Regions from separate parts of the Hydrogenibacillus sp. N12 genome, predicted to be linked through region 2. Evidence: riboswitches for the same ligand, from Rfam matches in the RefSeq annotation. Region 2 holds a riboswitch; each other region holds the start of a gene.

Region 1 (2,260 bases), 470 kb from region 2:
CGTCCGGTCGTCGATCGCTTCGATCGGCTTGGCTTTGAGGACGCTCAAGATGCTGGCCGCCGGGTATTCGCCGAGCTGGGGATCGACGGGGCCGAGGACGGCGTTTTCGTCCAGGACGATCTCGTCGGCGGCGAGGGCGATGAGGGTGCCGCCGGACATGGCGTAGTGGGGAACGAAGACGGTCACCTTCGCCGGGTGCCGGGCGAGGGCGAAGGCGATCTGCTCGGCGGCCAGCACCAGGCCGCCGGGGGTGTGAAGGATGAGGTCGATCGGCATCTCCGGCGGGGTGAGACGGATCGCCCGGAGCACCTGTTCGGAGTCCTCGATGTCGATGTAGCGGGAAAAGGGGATGCCGAGGAAGCTCAGGGCTTCCTGGCGGTGGATGAGGGTGATGGCGCGGGAGCGGCGCTTTTTTTCCAGCCGGCGGATGAGTTCGGTTCGGAGGGCGTTCGTCCGCTTTTGCTGAAGCATCGGAAGGAGCGCGGTGAAGAAGAAAAACAGCCAGAAAAGGAGCAGAAAAAAGTCCATCGAAAACCTCCTTACAAAGACGCCCGCCGGATGAGGGCCGGGAGCGGATCGTCGGGCGGCGGTTCGGATCTTCGGATCTGCGGTCGGGCCGCCGTTTACCCTCAGCATAACCGAGGGCCGCCGCGGACAAAAGTGTGGCCTTTTGCGGGCGATGCGGTATAATCTTTTTGTGGTATCATCGGACTGGGACAACCGGAGAACCGGGCGAGGGTCGCCCGGGCCGCGCGGGAGCCGGGGCAGCCGGCTGAGAGTGCAGCCAGAGGCGCTGCAGACCGCCTGAACCTGATCCGGTTCGGACCGGCGGAGGGAGCGGCGTTCGGGAATCCGGATGCGGCGATCGAGGGGCGAACGACAGGTCGATCGGGCGCGTTCGGAACCGAAATTCGGATTCGTGAAAACGCCATCCGAAGATGCCGTCCCCCGCCGGAGAAGGTGGGGGTTTTTTGATGCGGGATTTTCGGATGGACGATCGGGACCCATCCGCCGGCGAGCGGGCGGAGAACGGAAAACCGGGCGGGCGGACGGCGGCGATCCTCTCCGCCATCGCGGCGGAAAAGGAAGCGCTCGTCCGGCGGGGGCCGGAGCTGGAGCGGACGGGGCTTTTGCCTGACGAACTTGTCGCGTGGATGCGGTCGCTTCGGCTTTTTAAGCTGTTCGTGCCGGAGGCGTTCGGCGGTGCCGGGCTCACCCTCGGGGAGGCGGTCCGGATCTACGAGGCGCTGTCGGCCGTCGACGGGAGCCTCGGGTGGCTCGCCCAGATCGGTTCGGGCGGCGGGTATTTTGTGCCGTCGTTTCGGCCGGAGATCGCCCGGGCCTTTTTCTCGCCGCCGGAGGCGGTGATCGCCGGGACGGGGCATCCGGCCGGGCGGGCCCGCCGGGTGCCGGGAGGCTACGTCGTCAGCGGCCGCTGGCGGTACGCGAGCGGGGCGCAGTATGCGACGCTGTTTACCGCCAACGCGGTCGTGGAAGGAAGCGCGCCGTCCGAGGAGGGCGGCGGTCCGGCTTCCGGCGGGGCGGCCGCCGGGGCGAAGGTTTCCGGGAACGTCGTTCGGGCGTTTGCCTTTTTCCCGGAGGAGGTCGAGCTTGAGCGGGACTGGTCGGCGTTGGGCATGGTGGCGACCTCCGGGTGGACGTTTTCCGTCCGGGAGCGGTTCGTGCCGGAAGAGCGGTCGTTCGTCGTCGGGAAGGCGCTTTGGGATCCGGGGCTTTTGGTCTATCGGCTGCCGTTTTTGTTGTTTGCCGAGGCGTCGATCGGCGCCGTCTGCATCGGGCTCGGCCGGGGGTTTTTCGAGGCGGCGCTCGGGGAAGACGCGCCGACGGAGGCGGAGGCCCGGGAGGTCGTCGAGCGGCTCCGGGCGGAAGCGGACGACGGGCGGCTCCTCTTTTTCGCCGCGGTGGCGGAGGCGGAGCGAAGGCTTTCGGCGGGGACGCTCGACGAGGCGGCGGCGAGGCGGCTCGGCGGGGCGATGCGGCGGGCGGCGCACGCCCAGCGGTCGGCGGTCGTTCGGGCGCTCCCCTTTCTCGGCATGCGGGCGATCCGGCCGGAGGGGCAGCTGAACCGCCGGTTTCGCGATCTGGTGACGGCCTGTCAGCACGTCGTGCTCCGGCCGGCGCCGCCGGCGGGATGAAGCGGCCTGATCTCCGACAAGCGCTTCGCTGCCGAACGACGCCCAGACGGTTCACCAACGTTCGGCCGTCCCGGCCGCCCGGGCGGGCCGGGCGACGGGAAGGG
Region 2 (2,260 bases):
GCTTGACGTTCATCCGGGAGGGCAGCAACGTCATCTTCCTGGGACCGCCGGGGGTGGGCAAGACCCACCTTGCGGTGGCCCTGGGGATGGAGGCGATTCGACAGCGCATGAGCGTCTACTTCGTGACCATGCAGAAGCTGGTCGCTGACTTGCGACGGGCGTACCAAGAGGGACGGCTGGACAAGCGCCTGCGCATCTACACCCAGCCGAAGCTGCTGATCTGCGACGAAGTCGGCTACTTGCCGCTTGACGCCTTGGACGCCGCGAACTTCTTCCGGCTCGTGTCGGAGCGCTACGAGCATGGCTCCCTGATCATCACGTCCAACACCAGCTTCACCAACTGGGGGACACTCTTCGGTGACCAGGTGCTGGCCTCTGCCTTGCTCGACCGGCTCCTGCACCACGCCACCACCATCAACATCCGCGGCAACAGCTACCGGATGAAGGACAAGCTGCGCGCCGGGGTGACCCATGCGCTGAAGGAGGAGGTGACCGCGTAGATCGAACATACGTCTGGGGAATGATGCGCGATGATTTTGGGGAACTGAATCCGCTGTTTGTGGGGAATCGAACGCGATTTTTTTGGGGAGTTTTAATCCGCTATTGACACCTCTTCGAAGTGATCGAAGCGAACAACGTGGACGGCCACGAGGCGCGCCTCCGGCAGAAGCTTGGCGAGCGCGAGGCCGGTCTTGAGCGCCCGTTCGGCGTGCTCCGAACCGTCGTAGGCGACGAGGATGTGGCGATACATCGGGACGCCTCCTTTGATGGGGATTCACGTCCATCATATCACACATATTTCCAGGATGACCAAAAAAAATAAGGAAAAATTTCGCCCTTTTTCCGCCGCGGGACGTCCCGGCGGCGCAAACGGGCGGAAGCACGCCCTTTTTCGTTCGGGATGAGAGCCTTCGCAAAGGACGGAACTTGACGGGATTTTCGGACTCTGGTAAAGTGGGGCTGACCACGCCCAAGGCGCCAGCGCGGGAGTCCGGGGAGCCGGGCTGAGAGGGAAGCCGATCCGCTTCCGACCGCCGAACCTGACCTGGATCATGCCAGCGGAGGAAGGCCAGGCGCCGCGACGATCGACGGCAGGATCGAATCGGACGGCCGTCCGATCCGAACCGTCTCGGACGGTCGTCCGAACGACTGAAGGCACAGGGCCGCCTCCGGGGAGGCGGCCTTTTTCGTGCCCGATGGGGCCGGACGGACGGCGGCCGGCCCTCCCGGCCCTGGCGCCGGAAGAGGAGGGGGACGATGACGACGGCGTTTGAGCGAATCGCCGCCGAAGCAAGGGGTTACCGAGGGTACTTTCCGAACAGCCGCAAGGTGTACCTTCAGGGGTCGCGGCCGGACCTCCGGGTGCCGATGCGGGAGATCCTGACCGAAGAGCGAGGGCCGGACGGGAAGCCGGTGGCGGTGCGCGTCTACGACACGAGCGGCCCGTACACGGACCCGGACGCCCGGATCGACCTTCAGGCCGGGCTACCACCTCTTCGTAGACCGTGGATCCTCGAGCGGGGCGATGTGGAGACGGTGACCGGCCACCGGGGCCGGCCGGTCCTTCGGGCCAAAGGCGATCGGGCGGTGACGCAGATGGCGTACGCCCGGCGGGGGATCATCACGCCGGAGATGGAGTTCGTCGCCCTCCGGGAGGGCGTCGATCCGGAGTTCGTCCGCCAGGAAGTCGCCCGCGGCCGGGCGATCATCCCGGCAAACGTCAACCACCCGGAGAGCGAGCCGATGATCATCGGCCGGAACTTTCACACGAAGGTGAACGCCAACATCGGGAACTCCGCCGTCTGGTCCTCGCTGGAAGAAGAAGTCGAGAAGATGACGTGGGCGATCCTCTGGGGCGCCGATACGGTGATGGACCTTTCGACCGGAAAGCGGATCTACGAGACGCGGGAGGCGATCCTCCGGAATTCACCGGTGCCGGTCGGCACGGTGCCGATCTACGAGGCGCTGGAGAAAGTGGGCGGAAAACCGGAAGACCTCTCGTGGGAGGCGTTCCGGGAGACGATCATTGAGCAGGCGGAACAGGGCGTCGACTACATGACGATCCACGCCGGCGTCCGGCTTTCGTATCTGCCGCTTACGGTCGATCGGGTGACGGGCATCGTCTCGCGGGGCGGATCGATCATCGCCGCCTGGATGCTCGCCCACCACGAAGAAAACTTTCTCTACACCCACTTCGAGGAGATCTGTGACATCCTCCGCCGCTACGACGTCGCCATCTCCTTAGGCGACGGCCTCCGGC
Region 3 (2,260 bases), 1.3 Mb from region 2:
ACGACATCTTCCGGCCCCGTGGCGGCGACGACCGTCCCGAAGCGCTCCGCCGCCGCCCGGGCGACGGCCACCGCCACCTCCGTCGGCACCGCCTCCGCATCGACCCCTTTGATCGGAAGCGGCCGGCCGATGAGATTTGCCACCTCGGCGACGTTGCCCCGGATGACGGCAAACCGCCCGGCGGAAAGAAGCCGCTCAACGGCTTCGGTGCGAAACGCCGTCGCGCCGACCCCAACCGGATCGAGGACCGCCGGCACGCCGGCGGCGTTCGCCGCCCGGAGCGCTGCTTCCATCGCCCGAAGCGTCCGATCGGTGACCGTCCCGAGGTTAATCAGAAGCCCGGCGGCCATCGCCACCATCTCGCCCGCTTCCTCCGGCGCGTCGGCCATCACCGGCGAGGCGCCAAGGGCGAGAAGGCCGTTTGCCGTAAAATTTTGTGCGACCGTGTTGGTGATGGCATGAATGAGCGGGCGGCGGTCCCGGATCGCCCGAAGCGCCGCGCCGGCCCGGGAAGCGTCGAACATCGGATCGAACCTCCTGCTGCTCGAGAACCTCGCCCAAGAATCTCCCGATTGCTGATTGCTGATCGCTGATTGCTGATCGCTGATTGCTGATCACCGCTCGCCGCTCATCCCCCTGCGCGGCCGACGGCCTTGCGCAGCTCAGATCAGCGATCCTACCCGCAAGCGGCCGGTGGGCTTTCGCCCCGGCAGCCTGGGACGTCGTCGGCCCGTCCCGGAAGCCGCCCGCCCAGGCGCCTTTCGCCGCGCCGGAGAAGAGAACCGGTGCTCGCTGGCGCGGCGGCTCCTTCGCTGCCCTTTCCTCCTTCGCTGCTCATTCGTCTGCGCCGGGCAGCGGGGCGGCATCGAACCGTGAAAGCTTTTCGCCGTCGAGTAGGCCGGTTCGCCGAAGCGCAAGGAGGAGGGCAACCCCGCCGGCGGCCCCGAGGGCCGAGCTTAAGAGAAACGGCCCCACAAAGCCCAAAAGCGCCACCTCCCGGCTCACGACCAGGCGGCCGAGGCCGTACGCGACCGCCGCCCCGACGAGCCCCGTCCCGATCGCCTCGCCGAACGCGGCGGCGACGAAGTGTTGGAAGCGGCGGTAGAGGACGCCGGCGAGCCAGGCGCCGAAGAGGCTCCCGGGATAGGCGAAGATCGTCCCCGTCCCCAGGGCCAGGCGAAGCGTCGAGGCCGTCGCCGCCTGCAGCACCGCCGCCCCCGGCCCCAGGCGCACCGCCGTCAGGACGTTCACGAGATGCTGCACCGGATACGCCCGAAATGGACCGATCGGAATGGAAAGAAGCGGACTCAGCACGACCGAAAGGGCCACGAGCGCCGCGATCTCGGCCACCGCCCGCGGCGACAATCCGAGGCGGTCGATCTCTCTCTGCCGGTCCATACTCCCCCTCCTTTCGCGCAGGGTTATAAGACATCGGGCCTGCGACCAGAGTGACCTTGGTGAGCCCCTGCCTTTCGCACGGGGTTTTGAGGGCGAGCGGGCCGGACGGCCTCCCCGGTGCGGACGGCGGCAGGGCGGTCCCATCCCGGCCTCCCGATTAAAGAAAAGCGCCGACCGCATCGGTCGGCGCCCCGCCCGGAAGGCCGGCGTCCGCCGAGACGCCTCGGCGAGCCGTCCGGCGCGTTCCTTGCGGCCGCTTCCCTCCGCCGGTCCGAACCGGATCAGGTTCCAAGGGTTGGGCGTTGCCCTCTCAGCCGCCCGGGAAACCCGCCGGGCCCGTACGACCCAGGCAGCTTCCGGACGGCACCCCCGCAGCCGGCCTCGATTGTCAACCCATCCCGTCCTCCGCGGCCGCTCATCCCGGGCAGCCGCCGATCCACCAGACGGTCACCGTCTCCCCGACGGCCGGGTCCGCCTCCGGCGGCACCTCGACGAAGGCGTTCGTCCCGAGAAAGCTCGAAATCGACGCCGACGTCTGCGATCGCCCCGCGTCGACGACGACGGCCCCCTCCTTAAGCCGCGCCTCCGCCCGCCAGAAGCGCGTGCGCCACGTCGGCCGCTCCGCGGGCTTTCCGATCAAGCGCCCCGTCGTCCGAAGCGGTTCCCACCGGCGAGCGCCGGCCATCTTGCGAAGGAGCGGGAGGACGAACAGATGGGTCGTCACAAACGACGACGCCGGATTTCCCGGAAGGGCGATCCACGCCCGATCGTCGCGGACCGCCACCGTAAGCGGCATCCCCGGCTTGATCGCCACCTTCCGAAACAGGACCTCGAGCCGAAGCCGCGTCATCGCCTCCGGAAC

What was found. Region 2 has a riboswitch for thiamine pyrophosphate ahead of thiC (phosphomethylpyrimidine synthase ThiC). Riboswitches for the same ligand answer to the same signal wherever they lie in the genome.
Region 1: it holds a riboswitch for thiamine pyrophosphate, as region 2 does, so the genes downstream of both, K2M58_RS02275 (acyl-CoA dehydrogenase family protein) here and thiC (phosphomethylpyrimidine synthase ThiC) in region 2, are expected to answer to the same signal.
Region 3: it holds a riboswitch for thiamine pyrophosphate, as region 2 does, so the genes downstream of both, thiW (energy coupling factor transporter S component ThiW) here and thiC (phosphomethylpyrimidine synthase ThiC) in region 2, are expected to answer to the same signal.

The regions. Positions count from the first base shown of each region.
Region 1 is NZ_CP080953.1:479,369-481,628, forward strand. Features, by position in the region: gene K2M58_RS02270 (SDH family Clp fold serine proteinase) at 1-528, opposite strand, end outside; TPP riboswitch at 743-854, shown strand; gene K2M58_RS02275 (acyl-CoA dehydrogenase family protein) at 975-2,156, shown strand.
Region 2 is NZ_CP080953.1:952,205-954,464, forward strand. Features, by position in the region: gene istB (IS21-like element helper ATPase IstB) at 1-500, shown strand, start outside; gene K2M58_RS04420 (universal stress protein) at 593-751, opposite strand; TPP riboswitch at 983-1,068, shown strand; gene thiC (phosphomethylpyrimidine synthase ThiC) at 1,258-2,260, shown strand, end outside.
Region 3 is NZ_CP080953.1:2,219,403-2,221,662, forward strand. Features, by position in the region: gene thiM (hydroxyethylthiazole kinase) at 1-524, opposite strand, end outside; gene thiW (energy coupling factor transporter S component ThiW) at 835-1,398, opposite strand; TPP riboswitch at 1,639-1,779, opposite strand; gene glp (molybdopterin molybdotransferase MoeA) at 1,814-2,260, opposite strand, start outside.